DNA from 3 places in the Mesobacillus subterraneus genome. Region 1 is predicted to be linked to each of the others. Evidence: predicted binding sites of a transcription regulator. Region 1 holds the regulator's gene; each other region holds the start of a gene.
What was found. The regulator CtsR, encoded in region 1, represses protease genes until heat stress. The targets are predictions, from matches to a motif close to ATGGTCAATAAAGGTCAAACA.

Region 2: a site for CtsR is predicted at 1,726-1,746, ahead of clpP (ATP-dependent Clp endopeptidase proteolytic subunit ClpP). Genes of this name have one in related genera too.
Region 3: a site for CtsR is predicted at 2,654-2,674, ahead of LC048_RS15220 (Clp protease N-terminal domain-containing protein). Genes of this name have one in related genera too.

Annotation. Positions count from the first base shown of each region.
Region 1 covers NZ_CP129019.1:4,299,715-4,304,735, reverse strand. The annotation lists rRNA gene LC048_RS22475 (23S ribosomal RNA) at 1-2,212, shown strand, start outside; rRNA gene rrf (5S ribosomal RNA) at 2,289-2,404, shown strand; gene LC048_RS22465 (hypothetical protein) at 2,942-3,226, shown strand; gene LC048_RS22460 (CtsR family transcriptional regulator) at 3,586-4,047, shown strand; gene LC048_RS22455 (protein-arginine kinase activator protein McsA) at 4,075-4,620, shown strand; partial or broken gene LC048_RS22450 (protein arginine kinase) at 4,623-5,021, shown strand, end outside.
Region 2 covers NZ_CP129019.1:234,544-239,564, reverse strand. The annotation lists gene rpoN (RNA polymerase factor sigma-54) at 1-998, opposite strand, end outside; tRNA gene LC048_RS01090 (tRNA-Arg) at 1,468-1,539, opposite strand; gene clpP (ATP-dependent Clp endopeptidase proteolytic subunit ClpP) at 1,908-2,513, shown strand; gene LC048_RS01080 (HPr family phosphocarrier protein) at 2,574-2,831, opposite strand; partial or broken gene whiA (DNA-binding protein WhiA) at 2,854-3,802, opposite strand; partial or broken gene LC048_RS01070 (gluconeogenesis factor YvcK family protein) at 3,931-4,915, opposite strand; gene rapZ (RNase adapter RapZ) at 4,912-5,021, opposite strand, start outside.
Region 3 covers NZ_CP129019.1:2,919,382-2,924,402, reverse strand. The annotation lists gene LC048_RS15240 (carbamoyl-phosphate synthase (glutamine-hydrolyzing) large subunit) at 1-237, shown strand, start outside; gene argF (ornithine carbamoyltransferase) at 234-1,190, shown strand; gene LC048_RS15230 (undecaprenyl-diphosphate phosphatase) at 1,386-2,198, opposite strand; gene LC048_RS15225 (YjzC family protein) at 2,352-2,534, shown strand; gene LC048_RS15220 (Clp protease N-terminal domain-containing protein) at 2,685-4,598, shown strand; gene LC048_RS25100 (AAA family ATPase) at 4,601-5,021, shown strand, end outside.

The DNA.
Region 1 (5,021 bases):
AACCAGGTGATCTACCCATGTCCAGGGTGAAGGTTGGGTAACACCAACTGGAGGCTTCGAACCCACGCACGTTGAAAAGTGCGGGGATGAGGTGTGGGTAGCGGAGAAATTCCAATCGAACTTGGAGATAGCTGGTTCTCTCCGAAATAGCTTTAGGGCTAGCCTCACGTTGTAAGAGTCTTGGAGGTAGAGCACTGTTTGGACTAGGGGCCCTCATCGGGTTACCGAATTCAGACAAACTCCGAATGCCAAAGACTTATCCGTGGGAGTCAGACTGCGAGTGATAAGATCCGTAGTCAAAAGGGAAACAGCCCAGACCACCAGCTAAGGTCCCAAAGTATACGTTAAGTGGAAAAGGATGTGGAGTTGCTTAGACAACCAGGATGTTGGCTTAGAAGCAGCCACCATTTAAAGAGTGCGTAATAGCTCACTGGTCGAGTGACTCTGCGCCGAAAATGTACCGGGGCTAAACGTATCACCGAAGCTGTGGATTGACATCTTAGATGTCAGTGGTAGGAGAGCGTTCTAAGGGCGTTGAAGTCAGACCGTAAGGACTGGTGGAGCGCTTAGAAGTGAGAATGCCGGTATGAGTAGCGAAAGATGGGTGAGAATCCCATCCACCGAATGCCCAAGGTTTCCTGAGGAAGGCTCGTCCTCTCAGGGTTAGTCGGGACCTAAGCCGAGTAGAAAGGCGTAGGCGATGGACAACAGGTTGATATTCCTGTACCACCTCTTTATCGTTTGAGCAATGGGGGGACGCAGTAGGATAGGGTAAGCGCGCTGTTGGATATGCGCGTCTAAGCAGTAAGGCTGCAAGTGAGGCAAATCCCGCTTGCGTGAAGGCTGAGCTGTGACAGCGAGGGAAATATAGTACCGAAGTTCCTGATTTCACACTGCCAAGAAAAGCCTCTAGCGAGATAAAAGGTGCCCGTACCGCAAACCGACACAGGTAGGCGAGGAGAGAATCCTAAGGTGAGCGAGAGAACTCTCGTTAAGGAACTCGGCAAAATGACCCCGTAACTTCGGGAGAAGGGGTGCTCATTTGGGTGAATAGCCTAGATGAGCCGCAGTGAATAAGTACCAGGCGACTGTTTAGCAAAAACACAGGTCTCTGCGAAGCCGCAAGGCGAAGTATAGGGGCTGACGCCTGCCCGGTGCTGGAAGGTTAAGAGGAGGGGTTAGCTCACGCGAAGCTCTGAATCGAAGCCCCAGTAAACGGCGGTAGTAACTATAACGGTCCTAAGGTAGCGAAATTCCTTGTCGGGTAAGTTCCGACCCGCACGAAAGGCGTAACGATCTGGGCACTGTCTCAACGAGAGACTCGGTGAAATTATAGTACCTGTGAAGATGCAGGTTACCCGCGACAGGACGGAAAGACCCCGTGGAGCTTTACTGTAGCCTGATATTGAATTTTGGTACAGCTTGTACAGGATAGGTAGGAGCCTGAGAAACCGGAGCGCCAGCTTCGGTGGAGGCGCTGGTGGGATACTACCCTGGCTGTATTGAAATTCTAACCCACGCCCCTGATCGGGGCGGGAGACAGTGTCAGGTGGGCAGTTTGACTGGGGCGGTCGCCTCCTAAAGAGTAACGGAGGCGCCCAAAGGTTCCCTCAGAATGGTTGGAAATCATTCGCAGAGTGTAAAGGCACAAGGGAGCTTGACTGCGAGACCTACAAGTCGAGCAGGGACGAAAGTCGGGCTTAGTGATCCGGTGGTTCCGCATGGAAGAGTATCGCTCAACGGATAAAAGCTACCCCGGGGATAACAGGCTTATCTCCCCCAAGAGTCCACATCGACGGGGAGGTTTGGCACCTCGATGTCGGCTCATCGCATCCTGGGGCTGTAGTCGGTCCCAAGGGTTGGGCTGTTCGCCCATTAAAGCGGTACGCGAGCTGGGTTCAGAACGTCGTGAGACAGTTCGGTCCCTATCCGTCGTGGGCGCAGGAAATTTGAGAGGAGCTGTCCTTAGTACGAGAGGACCGGGATGGACGCACCGCTGGTGTACCAGTTGTCTTGCCAAAGGCATCGCTGGGTAGCTATGTGCGGACGGGATAAGTGCTGAAAGCATCTAAGCATGAAGCCCCCTCAAGATGAGATTTCCCATAGCGCAAGCTAGTAAGAACCCTGAAAGATGATCAGGTTGATAGGTCAGAGGTGGAAGCGCGGTGACGTGTGGAGCTGACTGATACTAATCGTTCGAGGACTTAACCAAATTAGATGACTCGTTTTTCTTGAATTCTTCTTACACATTATCTAGTTTTGAGGGAATAAAACCTCAAACCAAATAGTCTGGTGGCGATAGCGAGAAGGTCACACCCGTTCCCATACCGAACACGGAAGTTAAGCTTCTCAGCGCCGATGGTAGTTGGGGGTTTCCCCCTGTGAGAGTAGGACGCCGCCGGGCACACGAAACAACAGCTGTAATGGCTGTTGTTTTTTTTGTATGCAGAAATACTTTAGTTATAATGGAATCGAAAATAAGATGTAATGTTTGAGAAGAGGCATGGCAACTTCAGACAAGTTTAGATAACAAGAACGAAAGCTGTCGGAAGAAGGAGCAACTTTGGCCAGGTTTCCAGGAAAAAAATCAAAAAGCTGTCACAAGAAGAGTCAACATCGGACAGGTTCAGAGGAAAAGCACAAAAAGCTGTCCCAACCTACTACAACTTCAAACACGTTTGGAGCAACATAAAAGCTGTCAGAACTAAAACCCGCTTCCAACACAAAAAGACGAAATGACTTTAAAATTGTCAAATAATCACCTAGCAAACAATCATTATCTATCCATAGTCATAATACAATTAATCCCATGCCTCTATAGTTTCAGAAGGATAAATGAATCTTTTGTTGAATAATAAAATCATAAGCACATAAGCACCCGTCACTCCAATAATAGAAAGATCCTTCATTAAATAATTATCAATGATAATAGGAGGAATCCATGATAAGACTATTGAATTATTGGTCATTCATTTTATCGACTATCTGGGTTTTACTATTTTACCTATTTTCCTTTACAGGGCCAATTGATTACACCATCTTTGGAACACACCCACACGTCCTGCTTTTAGGTGCGACTTTAATGACTTTATGTATTGGGTTCATCGGGCTTTCAGGTATGAAAGACTGGAAGAGCATAGCCAGGAGCTTTTCAACAGTCTTCCTGACTATGGGGCTATCAGCGCTATTAGTCTTCATTATTTTCTTTGGTAAATTAGCAATTTAGTCGATACAGGCACAGGTGAGAATCTCAGACAATAAAATATAACAGCCTTCTCATTGATGAAAAATAGAAATTTTCCTTTTACTATTTTTCCGTGCAAATACACATTAACGCTGTACCATTCTTTCGCTCCGCCAGCTGCACTCCGAAGCTGTTCCTGATCATAAAATTTCTTGGATGTTTCCTGATATAAGTTTCCATTCGCCTTAAAATGGGTATAATAGCCAACAATCCCCTTATTAACATCTTTTGGCATACATAATTTTTGGAGAAGTGAATTCGGGATGCATTCATTGCATCGGAAAAATTTTTTTTGTATAATTAACGTCAAATATAGTCAAAGTCAGATTGGGGGAGGTTTAGTGAGGAATATATCGGACATCATAGAACATTACCTCAAGCAGGTTTTAGAAATGAGCGATAAAGACATCGTTGAAATCAAACGAAGTGAAATCGCCGATAAATTTCAGTGCGTGCCGTCCCAGATCAATTATGTCATCAATACAAGGTTCACGATTGAACGGGGCTATCTTGTTGAGAGTAAACGGGGTGGCGGCGGCTACATCCGGATCATCAAAGTCCAGGCTTATGATCATGCACATTTGATTGATGATTTACTGTCTTTGATTCAAGTACGTATTTCGCAAAGCAGCGCTGAGCATGTCATCTTCCGTCTTGTAGAGGAAGATGTAGTGACTGACCGTGAAGCAAAAATTATGCTGAGTGTGCTCGACAGGTCCGTCCTGTATATAGAGCTGCCACAGCGTGATGAGCTGCGTGCGAGAATGTTGAAAGCAATGCTGATGGCATTGAAGTATAAATAATATCAAAGCAGATAAAGAGGTGAGGGCATGATCTGCCAAGAGTGTAATCAAAGGCCGGCAACGCTGCACTTCACGAATTATTCAAATGGTGAAAAAACGGAATTGCACTTGTGTGAAATATGCGCACAAGAAAAAGGCGAATTGTTTATGATGAACAACGGCCCTGCTTTTTCGATCAATAGCTTACTTGCCGGACTATTAAATATGGAACCTGCTTTTCCGGAACAGAAAAAAGAGTTTGAAACGGAGCAAGTGGCCCAGTGCCCGCAATGTTCGATGACGTTTCCACAGTTTGTAAAAGTAGGCCGGTTTGGATGTGCGACTTGCTATGATGCTTTTCGCGAACAGCTGACCCCGATTGTAAGGAGGCTCCATAGTGGTAATTCCATGCATAATGGAAAGATTCCTAGAAGAGTCGGCGGGGACCTTCATGTAAGGAAGACAATCGATCATCTTAAGCAAACTCTGAAAAGCCTGATTTCTGCAGAGGAATTTGAGAAAGCTGCTGAGACAAGAGACCAGATCAGGGAACTTGAAAGAAAATTGTCAGCAGGTCAAGAGGGAGGGGAGTAGCCTTGTCATTGGAGAAGTTTATCAATCAGGCTGTCAGCTCCTGGATGAGTGATGATGGACCAGATTCAGATATCGTCCTTAGCTCTCGCATCCGTTTTGCAAGGAATCTTGATGAATATAACTTTCCGACGCTGTACACCAATGGAGAGGCAAAAGCAGTGGTAAGTACGATCATGGAACGTGCCAGTAATACATCAGTAGCTACCTTCGGTCAGTTGGAAATGATCAATATGGATGAAATTCCCCCTTTGCAGAAAAGGGTGTTAGTCGAGAAGCATTTGATCAGTCCGAATCTGGCAGAAAACTCCGTACATGGTGCTGTCTTACTATCTGAAAATGAAGAAGTGAGCATCATGATCAATGAGGAAGACCATGTCAGGATTCAGTGTTTATTACCGGGC
Region 2 (5,021 bases), 720 kb from region 1:
GGGTTCAGATGGGCAGGTCCGATCAAAAAGAAATCCTGTTGTTTTTCAATAATTTTCATTGATACTCTCTGGAGCGTTTCCTTTCTTTGTGCAAGACTGCGCTGGATCCACTGATAGTCCCCCTGCTTTTCCTGAAGGAATTTGTTCAATTCAGGATCCTTGTGGCCAGATAGCTGGCGGAAGTACCCTTCATTAAAAGATACCTTAGGAATCAGCGAATCGAACACACTTACCGAGAGTTCATCCCCTTGGCGTTTCACCACAACGTCAGGAACGATATAGGCAGGTTTTTCCCGCTGGAACGATGCACCCGGTTTTGGGTTAAGCTGCTGGATATTGTCATGGACTTTTTGGATGTCTTTCACATCGATATTCAGCATCTTCGCCAGCGCTTTCCATTTTTTCTCAGCAAATAGAAGGAACTGATCACGAATGATTGTGATCGCCAACTCATTTTCAGGTGTCCGCTTTTGCCTCGTCAGTTGAAGCAGCAGGCATTCCCTGAGATCATGAGCCCCGATACCGGCCGGGTCCAGCGACTGAAGTTTAAAAAAAGCAGATTCAACAATTTCATGTTCTACTTGATATCTGTTTACTAGACCTTCTCGATCGAGGGTCAAGTAACCGTTTTCATCTATATTTTCAATCAATTCATGTAAAATCAATTTTTCCTCAGCAGTAGCTTTTAGCAAGTTTAATTGTGAAAGCAGATAATCTTCAAGCGTGTCACTCGCTCCTGCTCCGACCTGCTCAATCAAGTTTTTCTGGTCCCGTTCGAACGTCCTTGTTCTTGTCTTCCTCGTACGGTCCATATTGGAATCAAAGTGAGTAATATTTTTAAAGTCTACTTGAATCAGGGGATTTTCCATTGACCTAGCTTCAAGAAATGCCGCAAGCTCCTGGGCTGAGTATTGCAAGAGCGCGATTGCCTGGGTCAGCTCCTGAGTCATCGCTAATTTTAATGTCTGCTTTTGCCATAAACCAGCTTTCAAATCCATCCAAATCACCCCTTCATCCATTTTACATGATAAACAGGCTCTGGTGTATGGAAAGAATTTGGCATAGGTCATATAAACTGCTTGGGTTTAATCGGCAAAAAAGCAATTCAGGCACAACAGTATGTTCATCACCCGAACAGAACCCGGACAAATGGTAAGCGAATCAAGTAACCTACCAATTTTAAAGTGTTTTTTTTGAAAAAAACCAGTAAAAAGCAACTGGAAAAATTATTCTCTTAAAGAGTCGCTATAATTGCACTATCAGAGGATATAATTGCGCATACTCACCCGATAATTGCACAATACCAGAGCATAATTGCGTAAACATCAGTGATAATTGCAGATTCTCCCATTTTAAGGAAAAACTAATCAAAGTTCGGTTTATAAAAAAAGGCTTTCGAGAAACCCCCGACAAAACTTGGACAGTTTTATCTGAGCAATCTCAAAAGCCATTTCCATTAAGTAGTGACGCCCTCGGAGGGAATCGAACCCCCATTTCAAGAACCGGAATCTTACGTGCTATCCGTTGCACCACGAGGGCATGTTTGAAGTTAGCGTTACGCTTACCTATTATAGGGTAAGATTGGTCCCTTTGCAAGGATGATTTTTTGGGATCTCGACCGCTTGTTATTGTTTAAAAATTACATTCTTGGGTAAGATGGATACGGTACAGTAAAATGGAATATACATTATTGTCGAACAGTTTCTGCAGGCTAATCAAGCGATTCGTTTGACCTTTATTGACCATGCGTGTATCATAAAACTACATAGGTGTTCTGGCAAGCGAACCAGTTTATGCCAGCCTGCAATTTGCCTTTTTAAAAGGAAGGAAATTGCCTTATTGAGGCAGACCAGCTTTTTAAAAAGTGCAGTAAAAAGAGATCTTTACGTTAAAGGAGGAAAACAAACATGAACTTGATTCCTACAGTTATTGAACAAACGAATCGGGGCGAAAGGGCTTATGACATTTATTCCCGCCTTCTAAAGGATCGCATCATTATGCTGGGAAGCGCAATCGATGACAATGTTGCCAACTCAATCGTAGCCCAGTTGCTTTTCCTGGAAGCTGAAAATCCGGAAAAGGACATCTCCATCTACATCAATAGCCCGGGCGGCAGCATCACTGCCGGCATGGCAATCTACGATACTATGCAGTTCATCAAGCCAAATGTACAAACAATCTGTATCGGTATGGCAGCTTCAATGGGTGCATTCCTGCTAGCTGCTGGTACAAAAGGCAAGCGTTTTGCCCTTCCGAATGCAGAAGTAATGATTCACCAACCACTGGGCGGTGCTCAGGGACAGGCGACAGAAATCGAAATCGCTGCAAAGCGCATTCTTTTCCTTCGTGAAAAGTTGAATACAATTCTTTCTGAGCGCACTGGCCAGCCAATTGAAGTCATCGCGAAAGATACTGACCGCGACAACTTCATGACAGCTGAACGCGCGAAGGAATATGGTCTTGTTGACCAGATCATCACTCGCAACGTTCTTGAAGAAAAGAAAGATAAATAATCATCCGAATTAAAAACTCGCTCTCTAACGGGAGCGAGTTTTTTGGTTATTAAGATCTTTTTAGTTTTCTTTTTGGATATATTCTGCCAGCTTTTCCACTGCTTCTTCTTCATCATTGCCTTCTGCGATCAGGTTCACGGATGCGCCAGCACTGACGGCAAGGCTCATCAATCCCATGATGCTTTTAGCATTTACCTTTTTCCCATCCTTCTCAAGAAAAATATCGGATGTGAACCTGTTTGCTTCCTGTACGAACAATGCCGCAGGTCGAGCCTGTAAACCAGTTTTTAATTTTACTTCCACCTGTTTTTCCACCATTGAGTATTCCTCCTCCAGCCCACTATTTATTTGTAATTTGTCCGGCACGCAGTTTATCTGCTATTTCATCAATTTTACGCAGCCGGTGATTGATTCCTGATTTACTGATTGCTCCCCCGCTTACCATCTCACCTAACTCTTTAAGGGTGACATCCTGGTAATCGACACGGAGCTGAGCGATTTCCCTCAGTTTATCGGGTAAAATTTGCAGGCCGACGGTATCCCTTATGAAGCGGATATTCTCCACCTGTCTCAGTGCAGCGCCGATTGTTTTATTCAAGTTAGCAGTTTCACAATTCACAAGACGATTAACCGAGTTTCTCATGTCGCGTACAATCCGGATATCCTCGAATCGCAGCAGCGCATTATATGCACCAACAATGGTTAAAAACTCAGTGATCTTTTCAGCTTCCTTCAAATAGGTGATGAAGCCTTTTTTTCGCTCAAGCGTTTTGCTGTTCAACCCGAATGTATTCATCAGCTCACATAATGAGTCATTATGCTCCTGGTACATAGAGGCAATCTCTAGATGATAGGAGGACGTTTCCGGATTGTTCACGGATCCTCCTGCAAGGAAGGCACCTCTTAAGTATGATCGCTTACAACATTTCTTTTTCACCAATTCAGGTGAAATTTCATGGATAATTTCAAAGCCTTCTCCAATAATCTTTAAATCCTCCAGAATATCCCTGGCTGATTCCTTAAGGCGGACAATATAAACATTATTCTTTTTCAGCCGCATTTTCTTTCTTACCAGCAGCTCTACCTGAACCTGATAACTTTTTTTGATCAAGGTATAGATCCGCCTGGCAATCGCGGCATTTTCCGTCTGTATGTCTACGATGAGTTTTCGATTTGAGAAGGAAAGGGAACCATTCATCCGGATCAAAGCGGACAGTTCCGCATCAGCGCAGCAGCCCTTCACGTCAATGTTCGTGAGTTCCTTTTTTTGTTTCCGAAGCGAACGACACCTTCTCACCCCCCCTGTTTATACACCGCTGTCCCTTTTGTAAATCAGCAAGCGTGACAGCTGTCTTTTTATTTTATTTTTGCATTTAGACTGTAGGCCCCAAAAGAGACAAACGCTTGCATCCTATATCTACGCGTTATATCTCTTTTTGGTTTCATCTATTATCATAGAATATAAAATTTCTGAAACTTTTTTTTGTATCATGCCTGATGACATTGCCATCTAGTTCAGCAATTTCATCCTGGACAACTTCAATTCCCAATGACATCAGCCGGTCAAGGTCAAAATGGACAGGCTGGGCAAGCTCTTCCTTATAACGGAGCTCAACATCCGGCGGAATGGTCTCACTGTTGACAAGGATTGTATCGATAAAAGCACAATCCATATGGTCATAGATTGCTTTTACATGATCACTGGCAGCAAAATCATGCGTTTCCCCTGCCTGGGTCATCAGATTACAGATGTACACCTTGCGTGCTTTTGCTTTGCATATTTCTTTGCCAAGTCTTTTTACAAGCAAATTCGGCAAGATGCTTGTATACAAGCTGCCAGGCCCGATGACGATCAAATCAGCTTCCCTGATCGCCTGGAGCGTCTCAGGCAATGGCTTTACGCCTTCTGGATTCAAGAAGACTCTTTTGATCCTTTTCCCGGAGTAAGGGATTTTCGACTCTCCCCTGACAATGCTGTCATCCTCCATCACGGCATTGAGCATGACGCTCCTGTTCGCCGCGGGCAGTACTTTCCCGTGCACATTCAGGACCTTACTCATTTCTTGGATCGCATGGACAAAATTGCCGGTGATCGACGTCATTGCAGCTAAGATCAAATTGCCGAGCGAGTGGCCCGACAATTCATTGGCCGTGTTGAACCGATGCTGAAACATTTCTTCAATGAGCGGCTCCACATCTGATAGTGCGGCAAGGACATTCCGGATATCACCTGGCGGAGGAATATGCATATCCTCCCGCAGCCGGCCGGAGCTGCCGCCGTCATCAGCAACAGTGACGATGGCAGTGATGTCGACAGGGTGCTTTTTCAACCCCCGCAGCAGGACTGGGAGACCGGTTCCACCGCCGATGATGACGATTCTTGGAAGGTCATCTGTCATCATTTTACAAGCCCCTGCCTTTTATCGATATCACGGTGCGTCACACGTGTGTGATAATCTTTTTCGAAAAACTTGGCGATATGTTCAGCCAGGGCAACAGAACGGTGCT
Region 3 (5,021 bases), 1.4 Mb from region 1:
AATTTAATTCATATCGAAAAAGTAGTCGACCATCAAAAGGTGGCAGCTTTGTATTGTCCTGGTGCATCAGACAAGGATATTTTACTGAGAGAATGGGCGGTGAAAAACCGAAAAATCGTATTGACGCATAAAGAAACTCTCCATGCACTGATAAAAAGTGCCTCGGTTGAAAGTTGGAATGTCAACTCCCTGGAACAATGGCTGAGAGAATCTAATGAGGAAGTGATGGCAGAATGACAGCGCTACAGCAGATAAATATTGATATAAAGGGCAAGGACTTGTTAACCCTGGTCGATTTAGAGCCAGCGGAAATTTTAACGCTGTTAGATAAGGCAGTAGTTTTAAAGCAAAAAACATTGAAAAAGCAATTTGATCATCCACTTAAAGGAAAAGTACTTGGAATGATCTTCGACAAGTCGTCAACACGTACGAGAGTATCTTTTGAGGTAGGCATGATTCAGCTTGGAGGAAGTGCACTTTATTTAAATGGAAACGATCTCCAGCTGGGGCGAGGTGAGACGGTGGCAGACACTGCCCAGGTTCTTTCGCAGTATGTTGATGGCATCATGATCAGAACCTTCTCGCACCATTCAGTTGAAGAGTTGGCCGATTATGCAGACATTCCGGTCATCAACGGTCTGACCGATTTGTACCATCCATGCCAGGCACTAGCTGACCTGCTGACGATCTACGAAAAAAAAGGGACGCTTAAAGGCCTCAAGCTTGCTTACATTGGTGATGGAAACAATGTCGCCCACTCACTTATGGTCGCCTGTACAAAAGTCGGGATGGATGTATGTGTTGCTTCTCCCAAGGGATACTTTCCTGATGAGACGATAACTGCTCGCTGTGCAAACTTTGCAACGCAAAGCGGCGCTAACATGGTCATCACCGAGTCTCCTCAAGAAGCAGTTGCTGACGCGGATATCATCTATACTGATGTATGGACCAGCATGGGCCAGGAACTCGAAAATGAACAGAGATTGACGGATTTTAATGAATACCAGGTGAACGAAACATTGCTCAGAGCTGCAAAGGAAGACTATCTGTTCCTGCACTGCCTTCCCGCCCACCGCGGCGAAGAGGTAACAGCAGAAGTGATCGACGGCCAGCATTCCATCGTATTCGAACAGGCAGGCAACCGGCTCCATGCCCAAAAGGCATTGCTTGTGGAGATATTGAAAGATTAAGTGGTTGAATAGGTGAAAAAGTCCAAAGAGATGTTCTATAAGACCGAATGAGTGGTTAAGGAGCGAAAAGGTCCTATAGGAAGATTCTGTAACCCGAATGAGTAATCCAAGATGCAAAAGGGCAGATAAGAGGACACTCCATATACCTACAAAAAAACACAAAAACCGGCTATTAAGGTAGCCGGTTTTTGAGTATTAAGAAAAGAAGAGGACAAGTGGTCCTACAATGAAGCAGTATATCGCAAAGTATTTCAAGTTTCCTCGCGCCATGATATTCATAAACCATTTTAAAGAGAAGTAAGAGGCAATCAGTGATGCAATGAACGCAAAGATATATGGCACTGCTAATTCTCCAAGACGTTCATCAAGTAAAAGGTCAGAAAACCCGAGAATCATCCCTCCGAAACTAACTGGAATATAAAGCAGGAAAGAGTACCTTAGCGCAGTTTCCTGTTTCATGCCTAGGCTCATCGCAGCGACAATGGTCGCACCAGAACGACTGATTCCGGGAATAAGGGCAACTGCTTGGGCAAGTCCGACAATAATGGCATCTTTCAGACTTAAATCGCCGTCATTCTTGCGGCCACGCAGGTTTCGGATCAGCCAGAGAGCAAGGCCAGTAATGATCAGTGTTACGCCGACAGTTTTAATATCAGCTAATTTGTCCTCGATAAAATCCGCGAATAGGACCCCTATGACTCCTGCAGGAATCGTTCCAACAATCAAATAAATGATGAACATAAAGTCAGATTTTGCTTCGGGATCTTTACTTTTAAGATAGACAATCCCGTTCACGATTAACCGGATGATATCGGCTCTGTAAATTAACAAAACAGCAAAGAGTGAAGCTGAATTCATCAATAGAGCAAAACTCATTCCTTCAATTTTAAGTTTAAAAAAGTGCTCTGCTATTTCAAGATGTCCGCTTGATGAAACAGGAATTGGTTCAGTAATACCCTGGAATAGGCCTAGAAATATGTATTTAATCAGTTCATAGAAATTGTCCATATGGTTTTTAATTTCCTCCACTTAATTTATAAACTCATTACACTAATGTACCGTATAACCTTTTTTTTTGGAAGGATAAATTAAGCATAAATACTTTATTTAAATCAGTAAATAATAAAATTGCCGGAATACTTTAATGAAGGAGGATGGCAAATGGGTCAAAGTCATCAATTTCGTGCTGGACAAAAGGCACCAAATAATGGGATTTATATTGAAATTGGAGAAACAGGCAGCAATGTCAATAATCCGCAAAAAATCAAACTAAAAGCTGGGGACCGTTTTCCGGAAAACTCCAATCACAATCGCCACTGGACGTACATGCCAAAGTTCAAATAAAAAGTTCAAGATCCTGTTCATTCAGGATAAAAGCAATTTCCGGAATAAAATCATAATTCAGTAAAGCCATCCAGTGCGGATGGCTTTACTATTTGGGAATTTTTATTATAATATAATTAAAGGTCAAAAAAGGTCAAGGAGTGATTGGGCATGAATTTAAATAAGATGACCGAAAGTTTGCAGAAAGCATTTGTTTCAGCCCAGACCCTGGCTGTTCAACATAATCACCAGGAAGTGGATGATGCACACCTGCTGCTTGCCCTACTTGAAGAGGATGGCAATCTGGCGGCAACATTGCTTACTGGTATCGGAATGAAAATGGAGCATTTTATAGATGGATTAAATCTTACCCTGTCAAAGAAACCTCAAGTTTCAGGAAGTGGTGTAGAACAGGGGAAATTATTTATTACCGCAACGCTTCAAAAGGTTTTAGCTCAGGCCGAAAAGGAAATGAAACAGTTTGAAGATGACTATTTGTCCGTAGAACATGTTTTGTTGGCCGCTCTTGAAATTCCTGGATCTGAATCTGGCGGAGCAATGAGAAAATTAGGAGTTAGCAAAGAAAAATTATTAGCAAGAATTAAAGAGGTTAGGGGGAACCAGAGAGTGACTTCACAAAACCCAGAAGCAACGTATGAAGTATTAAAAAAATATGGCCGTGACCTTGTCGAGGAAGTCCGGACCGGAAAGGTCGACCCGGTAATCGGCAGGGACAGTGAAATTCGCAATGTCATCCGTATCCTGTCAAGGAAGACGAAAAACAATCCGGTCCTGATTGGGGAGCCAGGCGTAGGGAAGACAGCTATTGTAGAAGGGCTCGCCCAAAGGATCGTTCGCAGGGATGTTCCGGAAGGCTTAAAGGAAAAGACAATTTTTGCACTCGACATGAGCGCCCTGATAGCAGGTGCGAAATTCCGGGGAGAATTTGAAGAGAGATTAAAAGCGGTCTTGAATGAAGTGAAAAAGAGTGAAGGGAAAATCCTGTTATTCATAGACGAACTCCATACCATTGTTGGCGCGGGTAAAACAGAGGGGGCAATGGATGCCGGGAATATGCTGAAACCAATGCTTGCTCGTGGGGAACTTCATTGTATCGGTGCAACGACTCTTGATGAACACCGAAAATACATTGAAAAAGACCCAGCTTTGGAACGCCGATTCCAGCAGGTATTGGTTCAAGAACCAGATGTCGAGGATACTGTTTCCATTTTACGAGGATTGAAGGAAAGGTTTGAAATTCACCATGGAGTGAATATCCATGACCGTGCGCTGGTTGCTGCAGCTACATTATCAGATCGTTACATTACGGACCGATTCTTGCCAGACAAGGCGATTGACCTCGTAGATGAAGCATGCGCGATGATCCGTACAGAAATTGACTCAATGCCGACTGAGCTTGATGAAGTGACTAGAAGGGTCATGCAGTTAGAAATTGAAGAAGCTGCGCTAACTAAGGAAAAAGATGATGCTAGCCGAGTCCGCCTTGAAACTCTTCGTAAGGAGCTTGCTAACTTGAGGGAAAAAGCTAATGCAATGAAGTCAAGGTGGCAGAAAGAAAAAGAAGGCATCCAAAAGGTTCAGGAGCAGCGAGAACTGCTGGAAAAACTTCGGCGAGAACTTGATAAAGCGGAAAATGACTATGATTTAAATAAGGCTGCTGAGCTTAGGCACGGCCGAATACCTTCTCTTGAAAAAGACCTCAAGGCACTTGAGCAGGAGGTTAGCAAAAGTGAAGGTGAGAGGCTCCTTCGCGAAGAAGTGACTGAAGATGAAATTGCGTCAATCGTCTCAAGATGGACAGGCATACCAGTGATGAAGCTTGTTGAAGGAGAGCGGGAAAAGCTTCTCAAGCTAGAAAGCATTCTACATGATCGGGTTGTTGGACAGGATGAAGCAGTATCACTCGTATCCGACGCGGTCCTCAGAGCCAGAGCAGGCATCAAGGATCCAAATCGGCCAATTGGATCTTTCATTTTTCTAGGTCCTACCGGTGTAGGTAAAACGGAACTGGCCAAACGCTTGCTCAGTCTTTATTTGACAGTGAAGAACATATCATTCGAATAGATATGTCTGAATATATGGAAAAACATGCAGTATCAAGGCTGATAGGGGCACCTCCAGGTTATGTAGGTTATGAAGAAGGCGGCCAGCTGACAGAAGCAGTCAGAAGAAATCCGTATTCGGTCATCCTCCTTGATGAAGTGGAGAAGGCTCATCCGGAAGTCTTCAATATCCTGTTGCAGATGCTGGATGATGGACGGGTAACGGATTCACAAGGCAGAATGGTCGACTTTAAGAATACGGTCATTATTATGACATCCAATATTGGCTCTCATTACTTGCTTGACCGGCAGGGGGGAGACGAGGAAATTTCCTCTGAAACCAGGGATCTTGTAATGGCCCAGCTTCGCGGCCATTTCCGTCCGGAATTTCTGAATCGTGTGGATGAAATCATCCTTTTCAAGCCTCTGGCATTAAAGGAGATTA